DNA from 3 places in the Streptomyces sp. NBC_01288 genome. Region 3 is predicted to be linked to each of the others. Evidence: riboswitches for the same ligand, from Rfam matches in the RefSeq annotation. Region 3 holds a riboswitch; each other region holds the start of a gene.
What was found. Region 3 has a riboswitch for cyclic di-AMP ahead of OG194_RS06195 (M23 family metallopeptidase). Riboswitches for the same ligand answer to the same signal wherever they lie in the genome.

Region 1: another riboswitch for cyclic di-AMP. It lies ahead of OG194_RS40490 (C40 family peptidase); the one in region 3 lies ahead of OG194_RS06195 (M23 family metallopeptidase).
Region 2: another riboswitch for cyclic di-AMP. It lies ahead of OG194_RS27625 (transglycosylase family protein); the one in region 3 lies ahead of OG194_RS06195 (M23 family metallopeptidase).

Annotation. Positions count from the first base shown of each region.
Region 1 covers NZ_CP108427.1:9,006,311-9,013,667, reverse strand. Annotated here, with positions in the region: gene OG194_RS40500 (ATP-dependent Clp protease proteolytic subunit) at 1-320, shown strand, start outside; gene OG194_RS40495 (hypothetical protein) at 328-636, shown strand; cyclic di-AMP (ydaO/yuaA leader) riboswitch at 976-1,155, shown strand; gene OG194_RS40490 (C40 family peptidase) at 1,159-1,632, shown strand; gene OG194_RS40485 (ATP-binding protein) at 1,739-2,197, opposite strand; gene OG194_RS40480 (helix-turn-helix domain-containing protein) at 2,410-3,279, shown strand; gene OG194_RS40475 (DUF397 domain-containing protein) at 3,289-3,513, shown strand; gene OG194_RS40470 (8-amino-7-oxononanoate synthase) at 3,555-4,682, opposite strand; gene bioB (biotin synthase BioB) at 4,829-6,037, shown strand; gene OG194_RS40460 (adenosylmethionine--8-amino-7-oxononanoate transaminase) at 6,030-7,322, shown strand; gene bioD (dethiobiotin synthase) at 7,324-7,357, shown strand, end outside.
Region 2 covers NZ_CP108427.1:6,115,781-6,123,137, forward strand. Annotated here, with positions in the region: gene OG194_RS27610 (tetratricopeptide repeat protein) at 1-712, shown strand, start outside; gene OG194_RS27615 (cytochrome P450 family protein) at 709-2,133, shown strand; gene OG194_RS27620 (LysM peptidoglycan-binding domain-containing protein) at 2,359-3,336, shown strand; cyclic di-AMP (ydaO/yuaA leader) riboswitch at 3,530-3,711, shown strand; gene OG194_RS27625 (transglycosylase family protein) at 3,721-4,416, shown strand; gene eno (phosphopyruvate hydratase) at 4,732-6,018, shown strand; gene OG194_RS27635 (FtsB family cell division protein) at 6,118-6,594, shown strand; gene OG194_RS27640 (DUF501 domain-containing protein) at 6,702-7,232, shown strand; gene OG194_RS27645 (Ppx/GppA phosphatase family protein) at 7,229-7,357, shown strand, end outside.
Region 3 covers NZ_CP108427.1:1,385,692-1,393,048, reverse strand. Annotated here, with positions in the region: gene OG194_RS06200 (alpha-galactosidase) at 1-1,791, shown strand, start outside; cyclic di-AMP (ydaO/yuaA leader) riboswitch at 2,095-2,257, shown strand; gene OG194_RS06195 (M23 family metallopeptidase) at 2,262-3,209, shown strand; gene OG194_RS06190 (SGNH/GDSL hydrolase family protein) at 3,398-4,183, shown strand; gene OG194_RS06185 (TetR/AcrR family transcriptional regulator) at 4,271-4,885, opposite strand; gene OG194_RS06180 (glutamate dehydrogenase) at 4,930-6,108, opposite strand; gene OG194_RS06175 (MBL fold metallo-hydrolase) at 6,390-7,357, shown strand, end outside.

The DNA of each region.
Region 1 (7,357 bases), 7.6 Mb from region 3:
CGGCGCTGCTGCTGGCAGCGGGCACCCCGGGCAAGCGGTCCGCGCTGCCGGGTGCGCGGGTGGTGCTCCACCAGCCCTCGTTCCCCGAGCCGATCCAGGGTCAGGCGAGTGATCTCGCCATCCAGGCCGAGGAGTTGGCGCGCACGCGGGTCCAACTGGAGGAACTGCTCGCCCTGCACACGGGCCGGACGGTGGCACAGGTGAGCGCCGACATCGAGCGGGACCGGATCATGGATGCCCAACAGGCCCTGGAATACGGGTTGGTGGACCGGATCGTGTCGACCCGCAAGACCTCGCTCACCGAGCCGGGCGGGGAGTGAGCCGACGATGCTGCCGCCGGAACTGCCTCCGCTGCCCGCACTGACGCGCGCCGAGGGCGAGTTGATCGACCGTTACCTGGATGTGGCCGACCTGCTCGGCCGTATCAACCCGGCGCACGACGGTGACACGTATCGTGGTCTGAGGGCCGCTCAGGCGCTCGTGGCCAAGGCCGCCGAGCTGCGGGACGCGCTGGCGCTGATGCACCAGCGGGGCGAGACCGAACTGCACGCCCCCACGCTCGCGCGGGCGCTGCGCGTGCTGGACGGGGAGCGCCGCACGGCGCGCGTCACCATCCCCGCACCCTCCGACAGTTGACGGACCCGGAGCCGTTCCGGCCGGGGGCGAAACGAGCCGAACGGCGTACCCCCGATCGGAGTAGTCGCCGCTCCGCCCATACGGCCGTCCGGGTTGCGCAACACGCGTAGCCCGAGGGCCGCATGAAGGGTTCCGGTGCTGGTCCGAGGGCCTGGAACCCCTCGACACCCCTTCGAACACGGGGCTGTCCACCCGAACGGGTGAGTGGTGAGTAACCCCACAAATCCCCGGTTCCGTTGGGCTTTTCGGACATTCATAGGTGAAGATCCCTGTCTGACGACAAGACCCCGCCGCAGCGGCGGGGCGATCCGGGCGGACGCCGAGTCCTGCCGCCACCCGGATGACAGGTCGACAGGAGTGCATCGGCAGGAGTGGAGGACCCAAGCACGTCGGGTCGCCGGGACGGTCACGCCATGACCGGGTCGAGCAGCCCTTGGGGTGAAGCCGCGTCAGCGGCCGGGCAACTTTGTCAGCCCGAATCCGACAGGTCATCTTTCACAGGCGGCTGACGAAGGGTTGCGCATGACTGCGCTCAATCGTGTCCCGTCGCTGATGGTCAGGGCCGGTACGGCCTCGGCCTTCGCCATCGCCGCTGTTGGCGGTTCCGTCGTGATACCGGGCGTCGCATCCGACGCCGCGGCCGCGACACCCGCGACGAAGGCACTCCAGGTCGCGGCGTCCAAGAAGGGCGCCCCGTACAGGTACGGGGCCACCGGACCGGGCCGCTTCGACTGCTCCGGGCTCACGCTGTACTCGTACAAGAAGGCAGGCAAGAAACTGCCCCGTACGGCGGCCCAGCAGTACAACAAGTCCCACCACATCTCGGCCAAGAGCCGCAAGGCCGGGGACCTCGTCTTCTTCCACTCGGGCTCCAGCGTCTACCACGTCGGCATCTACGCCGGCAAGGGAAAGATCTGGCACGCCCCGAAGACCGGGGACGTGGTGAGGCTGCAGAAGATCTGGACCAAGAGCGTCTGGTACGGCCGGGTCAGCTAGGACCTGTCCGAATCTCCCGAGGGGGGTGGCGGCCACCTGACAGGCCGCCACCCCCCTCGGGTGTCCAGGGACGTTCGGGGACGGAGACGTTCGGAAGACGGCGGCTCTACGGCTCCTGCTGGCCCGCCGTGGTCACCGGTCGGGCCGGTACCGTCCAGGGCACCTCGATGGAGACCGTCTTGCCGCCCTCCAGGGTGGGCCGGACCTTGAGTTTGCCGCCGCACTCCGCGGTCAGCCAGCGGATGATCACCATGCCCCGGCCGTTGTCCTGCTGGACGGCGGCCGGCAGGCGTTTCGGGAACCGGGGATGGCTGTCGGTGACCCCGATGCGCAGCCGTTCGTCACGCTCCAGCTCCATGTCCACCGTGAAGGTGGGTGACTGCCCGAAGGTGTGCTGTACGGCGTTGGTGGCGAGTTCGGAGACGATGAGGCGGATGGTGTCGGCGACCTCCGTGTCCGCCGGAAGTCCCCATTCCACCAGGGTCCCGACGACATAGGTGCGGGCGGTGGAGACCGAGGCGGGATCGCTCGGCAGAGTGACGGATGCTTCCAGATGGTCTGCCATGGCGCGGTCGTCCCTTTCCCGCGGGACCGGTGTCCGACACGGAGCGGATGGTTCGAGTACGGTCCCGGACTGGTGCTTCTTCGCCAGACTGCCATTACCGCGTCGGTAACGGTGGCGATCCACCAAGATATGCATATATCTGTCGCTCGAAGCGGTGAACTCTGCGACCCCAGACCGTATTTGGGCGGCTCGGAAGGAGTAAGGAGAAACCCATGCAGTACGGTCCCGCGGTGCGCCGCCGGAAACTGGGCGCGGAACTGCGCGCGTTGCGTGCGGAGGCGGGGCTCACCAGCGGTGAGGCGGCCCGGTTGGTCGGCTGGCACCAGTCGAAGGTGAGCCGCATCGAGACCGGCGCGAGTGGCGTGAAACCGCCCGACGTCCGGTTACTCCTGGACGCCTACCAGGTCGGCGACCCACAACTTCGGGACATGCTCCTCGTGTTGGCCGGCTCCGACGACGGCGGCGGCCGGCACCACTGGTGGCACGCCTATCGCGGTGTACTGCCGCCCGCCTACCGGGACTTCATCAGCCTGGAGTCACAGGCCAGCACGCTCCGCACCCTGGAGACCTCGGTGGTCCCCGGTCTGCTTCAGACCCCCGAGTACGCCCGGGCGGTGACCCGGGCAGCCGTGGGAGGCCTCGACAACGACGGCCCCGAGCGGCTCGACGCGCTGGTACAGGTGCGGTTGGCCCGGCAGGACGTGCTGCGCGCGGATCCGCCGCTGGAGCTGAGCGTGGTCCTCGACGAGGCGGTGCTGCGGCGCGAGGTCGGCGGGCCGGGGGTGATGGCACGTCAGCTGGTCCGGCTCGTGGAGGCGGCCAAGCTGCCCCAAGTGAGGCTTCAGGTACTGCCGTTCGCCGCAGGAGCACACATCGGCATCACCGGACCTTTCGTTATCTTCTCCTTTCCGAGCACTTCTGATCTGGACGTGGTTGTTCTAGACCACTTGACGAGTAGCCTCTACCTCGAACGGAAAGAAGACCTAGAGGCCTACAGCGAGGCCTTCAACACCCTTCAGTTCCACGCCCTTTCGCCCGATGATTCGTCGGATTACATCGCCGGGATAGGTGACGGCGCGTAAGGAGGCACCATGTCTGCACTGCCTCGGAACGTACCTTCCAGTTCTGAACTGTCCGGTGTGCGGTGGCTGCGCAGCAGCTACAGCACGGGAGCGAACAACTGCGTCGAGGCGGCTCGTCCGCGCTCAGGCCCCCGCGCGGGGCTGCTCGCCGTACGCGACTCGAAGGACCCGCAAGGACCCGCCCTGCTCTTCTCCCCCGAAAGCTGGACGGGCTTCCTCGCCACGTTCCACTGACCTTTCCGCCCGTCAGCGACGCACGACCGTGTAACGCCGACTCATGGTCGCGTCTCGCCGATCACACGTACAGCGCGTTCGATCTCGGCCCCGGAGAGGTCCGCTCGGGCGGTCAGCCTGAGCCGTGAGATGCCGTCGGGCACGGAAGGAGGACGGAAGCAGCCCACGGCCAGCCCTGCCGTACGGCAGTCGGCCGCCCATTGCACGGCCGCCTCCGGGGACGGCGCACGCACCGAGACCACGGCGGCGTCCGGACGTACCGCTTCCAGACCCGCCGCGGTCAGCCGCGTGTGCAGTTCACCCGCCACGGCGCGGGCCCGGGCGGCCCGCTCGGGTTCGCGCCGCAGCAGGGTGAGCGCCGCCAGCGCCGCACCCGCGGCGGCGGGCGCGAGCCCCGTGTCGAAGATGAACGTCCGCGCCGCGTTGACCAGATGGTCGATGACCCGCGCCGGCCCGAGCACGGCACCGCCCTGACTGCCGAGCGACTTGGACAAGGTCACCGTCACGACCACGTCCTCACCGCCCGCGAGCCCCGCCGCGTACGGCGCCCCGCGCCCGCCCTCGCCCAGCACCCCGAGCCCGTGCGCGTCGTCGAGCAGCAACCCGGCCCCGAACTCCCGGCACGCCTCGGCGAGCGCCCGCACCGGCGCCGCGTCCCCGTCCACGGAGAACACCGAGTCGGACACGACGACGGCCTGCCCGTCGTGCGTCCGCAGCGCCTTGCGCACCCCGTCCGGGTCCGCATGCCCTACGACCTGGGTCGCACCCCGCGCCAGCCGGCAGCCGTCGATCAGCGAGGCGTGGTTGCCCGCGTCGGAGACGATCAGCGAGCCGTGCGGCGCGAGCGTGGTGACCGCGGCGAGGTTGGCCGCGTAGCCGGAGGAGAAGACGAGGGCGGCCCCGAACCCGGTGAACTCGGCCAGTTCGCGCTCCAGTTGGGCATGCAGCTCGGTCGTACCGGTGACGAGCCGTGACCCGGTCGACCCCCCACCCCAGGTCCGCGCCGCGTCGGCGGCGCCCTCGACGACCTCGGGGTGATGGGCCAGACCCAGGTAGTCGTTGCTCGCGAGATCGAGGAGCGGCGAGTCGGCGGGCCGGGGCCGCAGGGTCCGTACGAGCCCGGCGCGACGGCGCTGCTCCGCCTGCTCGTCGATCCAGCCGAACGCCATGGTTCCTCCGGGCTTTTGTAGGCAGTGCACAGACACTAATCGGACGACGAGCCGCCCATGGTGTGGTGATACCCACACGCCCAGCCCCATGTCTTGTGCATTCTCTCCTTGGCCGCAAGCGGTCCCGTAGGACAGGATCGGATCTCATGGACCTGCTGAACACGCTCGTGGACAAGGGGCTTCGGCGCGAGCTGCCGACCCGCGCGGAAGCTCTCGCCGTCCTCTCCACCTCGGACGACGACCTGCTGGATGTCGTGGCCGCGGCCGGAAAGGTGCGCCGGCACTGGTTCGGCCGACGGGTGAAGCTCAACTACCTCGTCAACCTGAAGTCCGGCCTGTGCCCCGAGGACTGCTCGTACTGCTCGCAGCGGCTCGGCTCCAAGGCCGAGATCCTGAAGTACACGTGGCTGAAACCCGACGCCGCCTCGAAGGCCGCCGCGGCCGGTGTGGCGGGAGGTGCCAAGCGTGTCTGCCTGGTCGCCTCCGGCCGGGGTCCGACCGACCGGGACGTGGACCGGGTCGCCGGCACCATCAAGGCGATCAAGGACCAGAACGAGGGCGTCGAGGTGTGCGCCTGCCTCGGCCTGCTCTCCGACGGCCAGGCCGACCGGCTGCGCGAGGCCGGCGCGGATGCCTACAACCACAACCTCAACACGTCCGAGTCGACGTACGGCGACATCACCACCACCCACACGTACGCCGACCGCGTCGACACCGTGCAGAAGGCGCACGCGGCCGGTCTGTCCGCCTGCTCCGGCCTGATCGCCGGCATGGGCGAGACGGACGAGGACCTGATCGACGTCGTCTTCTCCCTCCGCGACCTCGACCCGGACTCGGTGCCGGTGAACTTCCTGATCCCGATGGAGGGCACCCCGCTCGCCGCCGAGTGGCACCTCACCCCGCAGCGCTGTCTGCGCATCCTCGCGATGGTCCGCTTCGTCTGCCCGGACGTCGAGGTCCGCATCGCGGGCGGCCGCGAGGTCCACCTGCGCACGATGCAGCCCCTCGCCCTGAACCTCGCCAACTCGATCTTCCTCGGCGACTACCTCACCAGTGAGGGCCAGGCCGGCCACGCCGACCTGGAGATGATCGCGGACGCGGGCTTCGAGGTGGAGGGCGCGGGCGAGGTGACGCTGCCGGAGCACCGGGCGACCGTGGCGGCGGGCGGCTGCGGCTCGCACGACGGAGCCGACGCCGGGTGTGGTGGGGGCTGCGGTGGGCACGAGGGCGCCGGAGTCTGCGGTTCCAGCTCCGCCGCTACGCCCGCTGCCGTGCCGCAGGTCGACGAGGTCCGCCGGGACCTGGTCTCCGTACGCCGTCGAGGTGCCGGAACGGACATCGCGCCCAATGCCTGACCCGACCGGCCGCCTGCCCGTCCCGGAGCTGCTGGAGCTGGACCGGCGGCACGTCTGGCATCCGTACGGTCCGATGCCCGGCCGGGTCGACCCGCTCGTCGTGGAGTCGGCGAGCGGGGTGCGGCTCCGACTGGCGGGCGGCGGGGGCGAGTTGGTCGACGGGATGTCATCCTGGTGGTCGGCGATCCACGGCTACAACCACCCCGTGCTCAACGAGGCCGCGCAGGAGCAGCTTGGCCGGATGAGCCACGTCATGTTCGGCGGACTCACGCATGAGCCCGCCGTACGGCTGGCGAAGCTCCTTGTCGACATGTCACCCGACGGTCTGGAACACGTCTTCCTCGCCGATTCGGGCTCGGTGTCGGTCGAGGTGGCGGTGAAGATGTGCCTCCAGTACTGGCGCTCGCTCGGCCGCCCCGCGAAACAGCGCCTGCTGACCTGGCGCGGCGGCTACCACGGTGACACCTGGCATCCGATGTCGGTGTGCGACCCCGAGGGCGGAATGCACGAGCTGTGGGCAGGAGTGCTGCCTCAACAGATCTTCGCGGACGCGCCTCCAGCCGAGTACGAGGAGTCGTACGCCGACCATCTGCACGAGCTGATCGGACGGCACGCGCACGAACTGGCCGCGGTCATCGTGGAGCCGGTGGTGCAGGGCGCGGGCGGGATGCGGTTCCACTCCCCCGCGTATCTGCGGGTGCTGCGCGAGGCGTGCGACGCGCACGACGTGCTGCTGGTGTTCGACGAGATCGCGACGGGTTTCGGCCGCACGGGCGCGCTGTTCGCGGCGGAGCACGCGGCGGTGACGCCGGACGTGATGTGCGTGGGCAAGGCGCTGACCGGCGGCTACCTGACGATGGCGGCGACGCTGTGCACGTCACGCGTGGCCGAGGGCATCTCGCGGGGCGAGGTACCGATCCTGGCCCACGGCCCCACGTTCATGGGCAACCCGCTGGCGGCGTCCGTGGCCTGCGCCTCGATCGAACTCCTCCTGAACCAGGACTGGTTGACGGAGGTCAAGCGCATCGAGACGGGATTGCGGGAGGGCCTGGCCCCGGCGCGGGAGATCCCGGGCGTCCGCGACGTCCGCGTCCTCGGCGCCATCGGCGTGGTCCAACTCGACCACGACGTGGACATGAAGGCCGCCACGGACGCGGCCGTACGCGAGGGCGTGTGGCTACGGCCGTTCCGCGACCTCGTCTACACGATGCCGCCGTACGTCACGGGCGACGCCGACCTGGCTCGGATCGCCCGCGCGGTGTGCGCGGCGGCGCGGGAGGGATGACATGCCGGTACTGGTGATCACGGGCACGGGCACGG
Region 2 (7,357 bases), 4.7 Mb from region 3:
GGCCATGCCGTATCTGGAGCAGGCGGCTGCGGCCGGTGGTTCCTGGGCCGCAACCACACTGGGCAAGCTCCTCCGCGACCAAGCCGAAGCATGGCTGCGCAGAGCCGCCGAAGCCGGTGACCCCGTGGCCGCCCATGAACTCGGCGACACGCTGGTCGGCACCGGTCGCGAGGACGAGGCACTTCTTTGGTACCGCAGGGCTGCGGCCGCCGGCCGCCTCGAGGTCGCCGTAAGTCTCGGTGCTCTTCTGAGCAGTTGGCGGGCCCCGGAGGCGGACGTCTGGTTGTGTTATGCCGCCGCACGGGGTGATGCGCGCGGCGCAGGTGAACTGGGCGTCCATCTCTCGTGGGAGCCAGAGGCCGACGAAGTCAAGCTGGTCCCCTACTACCAGTCAGCCGCACATGCTGGAGATGCGAGCGCGGCATTCAACCTCGGCCAGTGGATGGCCAGGCAGGATCGGTTCGACGAGGCGATGGAGTTATATCGCCAAGCCCTCCAAGGGGGCGTCTCCGAGGCGGAGACGGCCATCGGGGTGCTGCTGGACCTGCAGGGCAGGATGGCCGAAGCCGCGGACTGGTATCAGAGGGTTGAAGTCGCGGACACGTATCGATGGGCTGGCACCGCGAACCCCATCGGCCTCCCCGAAGTCCTCCCGGCACCGCCCCGCCCTCCGGACGGCACCACCCCCACCCCAGATACCGTCAACGAGTGACCAACCAGCCCAGCCACCCCACCCCGCCGAACCCCGCGACCCCCACTCCGGACCAGGCCCCCGACCTCTTCACCTGGGAATTCGCCACCAACCCCTACCCCACCTACGCCTGGCTCCGCGAGCACGCCCCCGTGCACAAGACCCGGCTCCCCAGCGGAGTGGAGGCCTGGTTGGTCACCCGTTACGTCGATGCCAAGCACGCCCTCGCCGACCCCCGGCTCTCCAAGAACCCCGCGCACCATGACGAACCGGCGCACGCGAAGGGCAAGACGGGTATCCCGGGTGAACGCAAGGCCGAGTTGATGACGCATCTGCTCAACATCGACCCCCCGGACCACACCCGCCTCCGACGACTGGTCAGCAAGGCGTTCACACCCCGGCGGGTGGCCGAATTCGCGCCCCGGGTGCAGGAGTTGACGAACGATCTGATCGACCGGTTCGCAGCCGACGGCTCCGCCGACCTCATCCACGACTTCGCCTTCCCGCTCCCCATCTACGCCATCTGCGACCTCCTCGGCGTCCCCCGCGAGGACCAGGACGACTTCCGTGACTGGGCGGGCATGATGATCCGGCACGGAGGCGGGCCGCGCGGCGGAGTCGCCCGGTCCGTCAAGAAGATGCGCGCCTATCTCGCCGACCTCATCCACCGCAAACGCGAAGCCCTCTCCGACGCCCCCACCCCGCACCCCGGCGTGAACCTGTCCGGCGCCCCAGCCCCACACCCCGGCGTGAACCTGTCCGGCACCCCCGCCCCGTACCCCGGCGAGAACCCCACCGGCACCCCCACCCCGACCCCCACTCCCACCGAAGACCTCCTCTCCGGCCTGATCCGCGCCTCCGACCACGGCGAGCACCTCACCGAGAACGAGGCCGCGGCGATGGCCTTCATCCTGCTGTTCGCCGGCTTCGAGACGACTGTCAACCTCATCGGCAACGGCATGTACGCCCTCCTCACCCACCCCGAGCAGCGCGCCCGCCTGGAGAAGTCCCTGGCCGCGGGGGAGAGCGGCCTCCTCGAAACCGGCGTGGAGGAACTCCTGCGCTACGACGGCCCCGTGGAGCTCGCCACCTGGCGCTTCGCCACCCGTCCGCTCACCCTCGGCGGGCAGGACATCGCGGCCGGCGACCCCGTGCTGGTCGTACTGGCCGCCGCGGACCGGGACCCGGAACGGTTCGCCGATCCCGACGTCCTCGATCTCGGGCGCCGTGACAATCAACACCTCGGCTACGGCCACGGCATCCACTACTGCCTCGGCGCCCCGCTAGCCCGGCTGGAGGGCCAGACCGCGCTGGCCACGCTCCTCACCCGCCTCCCCGACCTGCAACTCGCCGGAGATCCGGCCGACTTGCGCTGGCGCGGCGGCCTCATCATGCGCGGACTGCGCACACTCCCCGTGGAGTTCACCCCGGAACGCCGTTGAACAGGTGGTCCGGAGCGCCGCTGAACCGGCAATCCAGCCCCCTAAACCCGAAAGTGACAGTTCTTCAACTCTGTGATCTTCACGTGATCTCCGTGGCATTAACTTGTGACAAGTGATCGACTGTGGGTACGTTCACGTACCAGCGCGGCGCCCCGCACCACCCCACGCAGCACCCCCGCACCACCCGCCGCGCGGTCCCCCCGCTGTCACGCGAAAGGCCTCCGCATGCTCTCCGGGAACGGTCGTCACCGTCGCCCCCGTCAGGCTCCGGCTCTCCTCGTCGCGGCCGGGGTGACCGGCTCCGCCATCGCCATCCCCCTTCTCGCCGCGGCCTCCGCGAACGCCGCCGACGGCACCACCTGGGACAAGGTGGCCAACTGCGAGAGCGGCGGCTCCTGGAGCGAGAACGACGGCAACGGCTACTACGGCGGCCTGCAGATGACCCAGGACGAATGGGAGAAGTACGGCGGCCTCGCCTACGCCCCGAGCGCCGACCTGGCCAGCCGCTCCCAGCAGATAGCCGTCGCCGAGAAGATCCTCGCCGACAAGGGCACCTCCGCGTGGACCACCTGCGCGCTGCTCTCCGGTCTCACCACCACCTCGGGTTCGACGGACGTCGACACCGGCCTCGCGAGTGACTCCCCGTCGGCCACTCCGACCGGCTCCTCCGACTCCGGTTCCGACGCCGACTCCGGTTCGTCGGACTCGTCCGCTTCCTCCGGGTTGTCCGACTCCGGCACCACGGACTCGACTTCGTCCGACGCGTCCGGCGGCGACTCGTCGAGCGACAGCCCCTCGCCCACCGCGACGGACAACTCCGCCAAGTCCGACAAGTCAACCACTCCTTCGACCGGCAACGACTCGGTCGCCGCCTCCCCGAAAATCGACGAATCGGACAACTCGGGCCAGGCGGTGGGCAAATGGAGCCTCGTCGACACCGGCGCGCTCAGCGATTCCGACGACCAGCAGGGTGACCAGCAGAGTGCCGGTAAGCATCGCGGTGCCAGCGCCGAGGAGAGCGTGTCGCCGCAGACCTACACCGTCCGCGCCGGCGACTCCCTCGCGTCCATCGCCGACTCCCTTGGTTACGACGGCGGATGGCGTGCGCTCTACGCCGAGAACAAAAAGGTGATAGGCGCCGATCCGACCCAGATCGCCGCCGGTCAGACCTTGGACGTCGGTACGGAAGTGGACGAAAAGTAGCAAGAGAGCAGCGGGAGTTCACGTCATGCTTCGAGCTGAATGTCCGGTTTGATCAAAGTGTGGGATGAGTCTCAGAAGCCCTGATCGTCTTTGAAATTCCGCCGATTCCGTGTCTACGGTCAAGGCCGCTCGTCACCACGAGCCCCGGCTGCCGCACACGCCGAGTCCTGCCAGCGGCCTCCGGGAACATTCGTCGCGTCAAGCGCCGTAGGCAGGAGCGGGGGACCCAAGGTAAGCGCCGGGCCCGGGAGTTGAGAGACGACCGGAACCGGCTTGGGGTTAAGTCGTGCCGCGTACGAGACGTACGAGCACGGCCGGGCAACTCACACGGCCCGAACCCGACAGCTCACCTCGCAGGCGTCGGTGAGGGGATTGGGATTTTCCATGCTGTTTTCCAGCAAGGGCAAGCACCGCCGTCCGTCTAAGGCCACCCGCGTCGCCACGCTCGCCGGCGTCACCGGTGTCGCGATCGCCGCCCCGCTGATGGCCACCGGCAGCGCCTCCGCCGCCACCGCGTCCGAGTGGGACACGGTCGCCAGCTGCGAGTCCGGCGGCAACTGGTCCATCAACACCGGTAACGGCTACTACGGCGGCCTGCAGTTCTCCGCCTCGACGTGGGCCGCGTACGGCGGCACCGCCTACGCCTCCACCGCGAACCAGGCCTCCAAGTCCCAGCAGATAGCCGTCGCCGAGAAGGTTCTCGCCGCCCAGGGCAAGGGTGCCTGGCCCACCTGCGGCACCGGCCTCTCCGGCGCCTCGTACTCCGGCGGCAGCTCCAGCTCGTCGAGCAGCTCGAACAGCTCCAGCTCCTCCAAGAGCACCACCGAGCGCTCCACGAGCGACACCACCGCCTCCCGCTCCGCCGAGCGCCCGGCCGCCAAGAAGACCGTCACCACCCCGACCGGCAAGAAGGTCAAGAAGGGTGACGGCGAGTACAAGGTCGTCAAGGGCGACACCCTCAGCTCCATCGCCGAGAAGCACAAGGTGAAGGGCGGCTGGCAGCAGCTGTTCAAGCTGAACAAGGACATCATCGACGACGCCGACTTCATCTTCCCGGGCCAGCAGCTCCACCTGAAGTGACAGCCCGAAACGACATATCGGTCTCGTAGCTGAACCACAGCGCCCTCACATCCGTGGTCCCCATCATGGAGACCTCGTGAGGGTCACCCCCGTCCCCCACGGGCTCCCCGCTCCGGTGCGTGTTCCCCCGTACGCACCGGAGCGGGGCTTTTTTGCGCGCTCTTCAGCGAAGCGCTTTGTTCCGTTCGGAAACAATTTACTCTCGGTTCTGTCCATCAGGCGGCCGACCGGATGGCCAATCGCCCCGAGCCGGTTAGGCTCGTCTCGCAGAGCCGCTGCGGTGTTGCCGTAGCCGCGTCAGACCCCAAGAAGGAGATGCTCGTGCCGTCCATCGACGTCGTCGTAGCCCGGGAAATCCTGGACTCCCGAGGCAACCCCACGGTCGAGGTCGAGGTCGGCCTCGACGACGGCAGCACGGGTCGTGCCGCCGTTCCGTCCGGCGCCTCCACGGGTGCCTTCGAGGCCATCGAGCTGCGTGACGGTGACCCCAACCGCTACGGCGGCAAGGGTGTCGAGAAGGCCGTTCTCGCCGTCATCGAGCAGATCGGCCCGGAGCTCGTCGGCTACGACGCCACCGAGCAGCGACTGATCGACCAGGCGATGTTCGACCTGGACGCCACCGACAACAAGGGCTCGCTCGGCGCCAACGCCATCCTCGGCGTCTCCCTCGCCGTCGCGCACGCCGCGTCCGAGGCCAGCGACCTCCCCCTCTTCCGCTACCTCGGCGGCCCGAACGCGCACCTGCTGCCCGTTCCGATGATGAACATCCTGAACGGCGGCTCGCACGCCGACTCGAACGTGGACATCCAGGAGTTCATGATCGCCCCGATCGGCGCGGAGTCCTTCTCCGAGGCGCTGCGCTGGGGCGCCGAGGTCTACCACACCCTCAAGAAGGTGCTGAAGACCAAGGGCCTGTCCACCGGCCTCGGCGACGAGGGCGGCTTCGCCCCGAACCTGGAGTCCAACCGCGCCGCGCTCGACCTCATCATCGAGGCCATCAAGCAGGCCGGTTACATCCCCGGCGAGCAGATCGGGCTCGCGCTCGACGTCGCCGCGTCCGAGTTCTACAAGGACGGCAAGTACGAGTTCGAGGGCAAGTCCCGCTCGGCCGCCGAGATGACCGAGTACTACGAGGAGCTCGTGGCGGCCTACCCGCTCGTCTCCATCGAGGACCCGCTGTACGAGGACGACTGGGCCGGCTGGAAGGTCATCACCGACCGCATCGGCGACAAGGTCCAGATCGTCGGCGACGACCTCTTCGTCACCAACCCGGAGCGTCTCGCCCGCGGCATCGAGGAGGGCACGGCCAACGCCTTGCTCGTCAAGGTGAACCAGATCGGCTCGCTGACCGAGACCCTGGACGCCGTCGAGATGGCCCAGCGCAACGGCTTCAAGTGCATGATGTCCCACCGCTCCGGCGAGACCGAGGACACCACCATCGCCGACCTCGCCGTCGCGGTGAACTGCGGCCAGATCAAGACCGGCGCCCCGGCCCGCTCGGACCGCGTCGCCAAGTACAACCAGCTGCTCCGCATCGAGGAGATCCTCGACGACGCGGCCGAGTACGCGGGCCGCAGCGCGTTCCCCCGCTTCAAGGGCTGACCCATACCGGGCTAAGCCTTAGCCAGTCGTACGTACGTCCCCGCACCCGGTCCCGTACCGTGTGCGGGGACGTACGCACGTGTGAAGGGGAGGCGGGACATGGCCGTGAAGGACCGGGACCGGTTCTCCACCGCGACCAGGCTCAAGCTGCTCGGCGAGCAGACGGCGGCCCGTGTCTACCGCTCCCAGACCAAGCGGCAGGCCCGCCGCTCCCGGCTCACCGGCCGGGCGGCCCTCCTCGCCCTGGTGCTGTGCTCGCTGATCGTGGCGCTGGCGTACCCGATAAGGCAGTACGTCTCCCAGCGCGCCGAGATCTCCGATCTCCAACGGCAGCAGGAGCAGGCGCGGCAGCGCGTCGAGCAGCTCCGCGACCTCAAGGCGCGCTGGCAGGACGACTCGTACGCGGAGCAGCAGATCCGGCAGCGGCTGCACTACGTGATGCCCGGGGAGACGGGCTACATCGTGATCGACCCGGACGCGGCCAAGCAGTCGCGCGCGGAACTGGGGGCGGCCGACCGCCCGTGGTACTCGAACGTCTGGGACGGCGTGGACAAGTCCGACGCCTCCGACCAGTGACTGACCGGGGCAGAGGCCGCGATCAGTGACTGCCCCCGCCCTGATCAGTGACTGAACTGCCCAGTGGCTGAACCGAATTGAACTGACAGAGAGACTTTCGTACAGGCATGGAAAAGCCCCCGCCGTCCACTCCGCGCACCGAGCCCACCGACGCGGACGTCGAGGCATTCAAGCAGCAGCTCGGGCGTCCGCCGCGCGGGCTGCGCGCGATCGCACACCGTTGCCCGTGCGGAGAGCCGGACGTGGTGGAGACGGCTCCCCGCCTCCCCGACGGCACCCCCTTCCCGACGACGTACTACCTCACGTGCCCGCGCGCGGCTTCCGCGATCGGCACCCTTGAGGCGAACGGCGTGATGAAGGAGATGTCGGCGAGGCTGGAGTCCGATCCCGAACTCGCCGCCGCGTACCGCGCCGCGCACGAGGACTACATCGCGCGCCGCGACGCCATCGAGGTCCTGGAGGGCTTCCCGAGCGCGGGCGGCATGCCGGACCGCGTGAAGTGCCTGCACGTCCTGGTGGGCCACTCCCTGGCCGCGGGCCCGGGCGTCAACCCGCTCGGCGACGAGGCGATCGCGATGCTGCCGGAGTGGTGGGCCAAGGGGCCGTGCGTGACGGTGACGAAGGAGGACGAGAAGTGACCCGTGTCGCCGCCGTCGACTGCGGTACGAACTCGATCCGCCTCCTCGTCGCCGACGTGGACCCGGCGACGGGTCAACTCGTCGACCTGGACCGGCGGATGACGATCGTGCGGCTCGGCCAAGGC
Region 3 (7,357 bases):
TTCGAGCGGTACGACACCGAGGGCGACGAACTGCGGCTCCGCTTCCGGGACACCGGCCTCGCGATCACGCTGCACTACCGGACGCGCGGCGACGTCGTGGAGCGCTGGACGAGTCTCGACAACGACGGGGACGAGGCACAGGAGCTGCTGCGCGCCGACTCCGCCGTGTGGACGCTGCCCGAGCGGGAGGGGTGGCGGCTGTCGCAGCTGCACGGGCGGTGGGCCGCCGAGTCCCGGTTGGTGCGGTCCGACCTCACCTACGGTGAGAAGGTCATCGGCAGCCGGCGCGGCCACACCGGGCACCAGCACCTGCCCTGGGTCGCGCTCGACACCGACGCGACCGAGGAGCGCGGCGAGGTCTACGGCTGCGCCCTCGGCTGGTCGGGGTCCTGGCGGATCGCCGTGGCCCAACTCCCGGACGCGCGCGTGCAGATCGGCGGCGGCGCCGGGTACGACGACTCCGGACTGCTGCTCCTGGCGCCGGGGGAGTCCTTCACGACCCCCGTCTTCGCCGGGCTGTGGAGCGACGCGGGCTTCGGCGGCGCCAGCCGCACCTGGCACGACTACCAGCGGACGTACGTCATCCCGGACGCGGACCAGGACCGGCCGGTGCTCTACAACTCCTGGGAGGCCACCCAGTTCGACATCTCCGAGGAGCAGCAGGAGACGCTCGCGCAGCGCGCGGCGGCGCTCGGGGTCGAGCTGTTCGTGGTCGACGACGGTTGGTTCGGCGCCCGCACCAGCGACCGTGCCGGGCTCGGCGACTGGACCCCCAACCCGGACCGCTTCCCCGCCGGCCTCAAGCCGCTCGCCGACCGCGTCCACGCGCACGGCATGCAGTTCGGCATCTGGGTCGAGCCCGAGATGGTCAACCCGGACAGCGACCTGTACCGCGCGCACCCCGACTGGGTGCAGTACCAAGAGGGGCGAAAGCGGACGGAGTTCCGCAATCAGCTCGTCCTCAACCTGGCCCGCGAGGACGTCCAGGAGTACCTCTGGGAGCGGCTCGACGGGCTGCTCTCCAGCGCCCCGATCGACTACGTGAAGTGGGACTTCAACCGCTGCTTCACTGATGCCGGATGGCCCGGTGACACCTATCCGCAGCGCCTCTGGGTCGACCATGTGCGCGCCCTGTACTCCCTGTTCGACCGGTTGCGGGCGGCCCACCCGGGCGTGGCCTTCGAGTCCTGCTCGGGCGGCGGCGGCCGGATCGACCTCGGCGTCATGAGCCGTACGGACCAGGTGTGGACCTCGGACAACACCGACCCGCTCGACCGGCTCGCCATCCAGCACGGCTTCAGCCAGATCCACCCCGCGCGCGTGATGGCCGCCTGGGTCACCGACAGCCCGAACATCCAGCTCAACGGCCGGGTCAGCAGCCTGCGTTTCCGGTTCGTGAGCGCCATGGCAGGGGTGCTCGGGGTGGGCGGCGACCTCTCGGAGTGGACCGAGGAGGAACTCGCCGAGGCCCGCCAGTGGGTCGACCTCTACAAGGAGATCCGGCCGCTCGTGCAGCACGGCGACCTCCACCGGCTGCGCCCGCCGAGCGGCGGACTCAGCGCCGTGCAGTACGTCGACGGCGACGAGACCGTCGTCCTCGCCCTGCTCCAGGCGCAGCACTACGGCGAGCCCCTGCCGGCGCTCCGGCTGCGCGGGCTCGACCCGACAGCGTCGTACGAATGCCTCGAAACGGGCGAAGTCCACCGAGGGGCCGTCCTGTTGCACCACGGGCTGCGGACCGGGCTGCGCGGTGACCTTGATGCGACGGTTATCCGCCTGCGTCGCATCTGATCCCTCTGTCCCAATTGCAGCCTTCGTTCCAACTCGCTCTGGAATAAAGGAACCTGAGAGTTGTGTACGTGAGCAGCGTCATATTCGTGACCGTGCGTCGTTCGTCATGTTCACGTAATTGACGTGCTTTTACAGGGGGATTGAGGGGTTGAGTCCGGTGGGAATTCACGGAGGGTGACGGTGAATTCCCGCAGGGAAACACAAGAAACGCAAATCCGTGGAACCTCCTGCTTGTCCCTTTGCGTCTTCCTCGCTTACGTTCGCCACCAATCCGGACGGACGCCCAATCCTGCCGCCGACCGGACTCCGCACACACCCACCCGTATGCGGCAGGAGCGGGGGACCCACAGGTAAGACGCCTGTTCCGGTCTCCGGAACGGGCTTGGGGTTTAGCCGCGACCAGTGCGCGGCCGGGCATCTCCAGCCCGCACCCGACAGCTCACCTCGCAGGCGCCGGAGAGGAATTCGTCATGCCCGCGAAGGGTAAGCACCGCCGCCCGAAGTCCCAGCGACTCACCCGCTCGATGGCCGTAGCCGGAACCGGCGGCGCCGCACTCGCCCTTCCGCTCATGGGAGCCACCGGCGCCCATGCCGCGACCACGACTTCCGCTCCGGAAAAGGCGGTTCAGTCCGTTCCGGCGACCGAGAAGACGGTTACGGAGAAGGCGGCCGCGAAGACCGTCTCGAAGTCCTCGGGCGTCAAGACGTATTCGGTGCGGTCGGGCGACTGGCTCGCGAAGATCGCCGAGGAGCAGGACGTCACCGGCGGCTGGAAGAAGCTCTACCAGGACAACCGCGAGGCCATCGGCGGCGACCCGTCGCTGATCCACCCGGGCCTGAAGCTGACCCTCGGCAAGAAGGCCGCGACGAGCGGCACGGACACCGGTACGTCGTCCAAGTCGTCCGGTACCACGTCTTCTTCGTCCTCGTCCTCGTCGTCCTCCTCTTCCTCGGAGAAGAGCAGCTCGGCCGCGCAGAGCGACGACAGCACGAGCACCAGCACCTCCACCGGCTACACCCTCCCCGTGACCGGCGGCACCATCGGCACCGGCTATCACGTCGCGGGCAGCATGTGGTCCAGCGGCTATCACACCGGCGTCGACTTCGTCGTCCCGACCGGCACCACCGTCAAGGCGGTCGCCGCGGGCACGGTCGTCTCGGCGGCCTACGACGGCGCCTACGGCAACGAGGTCGTCATCCGGCACGCGGACGGCGAGTACTCGCAGTACGCCCACATGTCGCAGCTGTCGGTCTCGGCCGGCCAGACCGTGACCGAGGGCCAGCAGATAGGTCTCTCCGGCGCGACCGGCAACGTGACCGGCCCGCACCTGCACTTCGAGATCCGGACCACGCCGTACTACGGCTCGGACGTGGACCCGGTCGCCTACCTCCGCTCGCACGGCGTCACCGTCGGCTGACGCCGGAGCCAGGAGCAGAGCAGTTCCGGGGTCAACGCCCCTGATCGGAGGGTTATTCCGACTTTGGACAACCCTTTACGAGTGGCTTATCTCACCGCCCGTCAACCCCAAAATACGATCGCGTAGGTCACACCTCAGGGTGAATTATGGTTGCCGTGGCTAACGATTCGAAGAGTGACAACAGAGCAGTGATCGGGTCGTACGTGGCGGTGGGGGACAGCTTCACCGAGGGCGTCGGCGATCCAGGGCCCGACGGGGCGATGGTCGGCTGGGCCGACCGGTTCGCGGTACTGCTCGCGGACCGGCGGCCCGAGGGCGACTTCGAGTACACCAATCTGGCCGTGCGCGGGAAACTGCTCGACCAGATCGTGGAGGACCAGCTCACCCGGGCCAAGGAGATCCGGCCCGACCTGGTCTCCCTGGCCGCGGGCGGCAACGACATCATCCGTCCGGGCACCGACCCCGACGAGGTCGCCGAGCGCTTCGAACGCGCGGTCGCCGACCTCACCGCCGCCGTCGGCACCGTCATGGTGACGACCGGCTTCGACACCCGTGGCGTGCCCGTGCTCAAGCATCTGCGCGGCAAGATCGCCACCTACAACGGACATGTAAGGGCCATCGCCGACCGCTACGGCTGCCCGGTGCTCGACCTCTGGTCCCTGAAGACGGTCCAGGACCGTCGGGCCTGGGACGGCGACCGGCTCCACCTCTCTCCCGAGGGACACACGCGCGTGGCGCTCCGCGCGGGCCAGGTCCTCGGCGTCGAGGTCCCGGCCGACCCGGACCAGCCCTGGCCCCCGCTGCCGCCGCGCGGCACGCTCGACATCCGGCGCGACGACGTGCACTGGGCGCGCGAGTACCTGGTGCCGTGGATCGGACGCCGGCTGCGGGGCGAGTCCTCCGGGGACCATGTCGAGGCGAAGGGCGCGCTGTCGCCGGACGCCATCAAGATGCGGATCGAGCGGGTGGCCTGACGGGGCGACACGGCAACAGGCTGCCGCGTTAACGGGGTGACATGTGCGGAGTCGTCTCCTCGAAGAGGCGGCTTTTGCGGGAACGGCTCAGGGAGCGGTCAACGCCGCCCGCTCCAGGCCGAGTTCCCGCGCGAGTGCCTCGTCGACCCACTCCAGGGCCCGCGCCCGCGACACCGTGCCCCCGTAGGCGGTCATCTGTACGGCGAGCCCGTCGAGGAGGGCTGTCAGGCGCAGGGCGGTGGTGGCCGGGTCCGGGCAGTGGAACTCGCCCGCGGTCACGCCCTCGGCGACGACCTCCGCGAGGGCCTGTTTCCACTGGCGGTCGAGATCGCGGGTGACGTCCAGGAGGGCGGGTTCGCGGAGCGCCGCCGCCCAGCCCTCGATCCACAGCCGCCAGCCCTTGGCCTGCCCGGTCGGCGCGTACCAGCGCACCGCGGCCCGCAGTCGGCGCAGCGCGGTCGTACGGCGGCCCAGGAGCTTGTGGAGATGCGCGAGGTCGTCCTCGGCGGCGAAGGTGAACGCGGCGGCGACCAGTTTCTCCTTGGTCGAGAAGTGATAGAGCACCAGCGCGTTGCTCACACCGAGCGCCGAGGCCACGTCGGCGATCCTGACCGCCGCCACGCCCCGCGCCTCGATCTGCTCGACGGCGGCCCGCAGCAACTCCGCCTGCCGTTCCGCCACGCTCAACCGCACTCTCGCCACGCGGTCACCCTAATCCGTTGCCCATAGGGGTGCTGTCCCGTACGTCACCGGTACCAGCCGAACCGTTCCGCGATGACCGGCAACCGGTCGTCGACGATGGCGTGCGCGGCGGCGCGCGGTGTCGTGCCGTCGGTGTCCGCGCGGGCCAGCATCCGGTCGATCAGGGCGCGCATCGAACGCCGGGTGTGCGCGAACGCCTCGTCCGCGTCGGCGCCGATGTCGCCGAACAGGGTCCACCACCACCAGGCGTTCGTCCCGGAGTTCACGACCACGTCCGGCAGCACGGTGACCCCGCGCGCGGAGAGCAGGTCCTCCGCCTCGGGCAGTACGGGCATGTTGGCCGCCTCGACGATCCAGCGGGCGGTGATCCCTTGCTGGTTCGTGGTGTCGATCGCGTACGACACCGCCGCCGGAACCAGCACCTCCGCGTCGACGGCCAGCCAGTCCTCGCCGGGGAGTTCGAGGTCGCCGGGGCGCAGCGCGAAGCGGTCCACGGTGCCGTAGGTGTCCCGGGCCGCGAGCAGCGCGTCCACGTCGAGGCCGGCCGGGTTCGCGATCGTGCCCTTGATGTCGGCGACGGCGACGACCGACAGCCCCGCGCGCGTGAGGAACCGTGCCGTGGCCCCGCCCATGGTGCCCAGCCCCTGTACGGCGACCCGTGTCCCCGTGTACGGCACGCCCGCCCGGTCCAGCGTCGCGAGCACCGACTCGGCGACCCCGCAGCCGCCGACCAGCTCGTCGAGACCGATGCCGTCCACCTCGACCGCGAAGGCGTCCGCGAGCCGCCGCCGCGCCGCGGCCTCGTCGTCGAGCAGCGGGTACACGGCCTGGATCGACGACACGAGCCCCGCCTCCGCGGCGGCCCGGTCGACCAGGTCCTGGCTGAGCCCGAGGTCCTCACCCGTCGTCCAGAAGCTCTCGATGTACGGCCGCATGGCGCGCAGGTAGCGCACGAGGAGGCCGTACGACACCGGGTCCCGGGGATCGCAGTCGATGCCGCCCTTGGCGCCGCCCAGGGGGATGTACCTGCCCTCCGGGTCGTAGTGCAGCGCCTCTTTCATGGTCATGCCCCGGGCCAGCCCCGCCACCTCGTCGAGCGTGCAGCCCGGCCGCATCCGCAGCCCGCCGCTGGACACCCCGCGCACCAGCCGGTCGACGACCAGGAAGCCCCGGCGGCCGGTGACGTGGTCGGTCCAGGTGAGCGACATCAAAGGGGCGGTCATACGGGCTCCTCGGGGCGCCGGCCGACAGCGAGTACAGGCAGGACGAGCACGGGAGCGCGTACCGGACGGTCGGTGCTGAATGACAGGTACTGAACAGCGAGTCAGTATCGGAAGGGGTGCCGCGTCCTGTCAACGGAAGGTCCGGTTCCGTCCGCGGCGTCGACCTCCGGCGCGGATCTTTGGTCTTTCCTTGGAAACCGGCCCCGGTGACGCCGATGCGGCGGCGTTGTCACAGGGGTCGACCATAATGGAAAGCCTGACCGACCCGACCTGGAGGCATCGTGACCGGATTCCGTACGCTGAGCTCCGGGCTCCGCGCGCTGCAGCCCGCTGCCTTCGGCGTGGAGCCGAGCGGCGAGCGCCTGGCGCGCATCCGCAGATCCCCCCACTTCAAGGACGGGGTGTTCCAGAACCCCGGGGGCAATACGAACGTCCGCCCGTCCGGCGGCACGATCCGCGGGATGGGCAAGTCCTACCTCGACAAGGAGCAGCGCGCCCGCCGCGCCCCCGACGGCACGCTGCCGGTGCACGCCACCACTCTCGCCGACCTGGCCAGGCCCGCCGCCACCGGGCTGCGGCTGACCTGGATGGGGCACTCCAGCGTGCTCGCGGAGATCGACGGCCACCGGGTCCTCTTCGACCCGGTCTGGGGCGAGCGCTGTTCCCCGTTCCCGTTCGCCGGACCCAAGCGGCTGCACCCGGTGCCCCTGCCGATCGCCGCGCTCGGCCCGGTCGACGTCGTGGTCATCTCGCACGACCACTACGACCACCTGGACATGCCCACGATCAAGGCACTGGCCGACACGGACACCCTCTTCGCCGTGCCGCTGGGCGTCGGCGCCCACCTGGAGCACTGGGGAGTGTCCCCCGACCGGCTGCGCGAGCTGGACTGGCACGAGGAGACCAAGGTCGGCGGCCTCACCCTGACCGCCACCCCGGCCCGGCACTTCTGCGGCCGCGGTCTGCGCAACACCCAGCACACCCTCTGGGCCTCCTGGGTGGTCGCCGGTGACGAGCACCGGATCTACCACAGCGGCGACACCGGCTACTTCGAGGGCTTCAAGGACATCGGCGCCGCGCACGGCCCGTTCGACGCCACGATGATCCAGATCGGCGCGTACAGCGAGTTCTGGCCCGACATCCACATGACGCCCGAGGAGGGCATGCGCGCCCACCTCGACCTCCAGGGCGGGCAGCCGCACGGGGTGCTGCTGCCGATCCACTGGGGCACCTTCAATCTGGCGCTGCA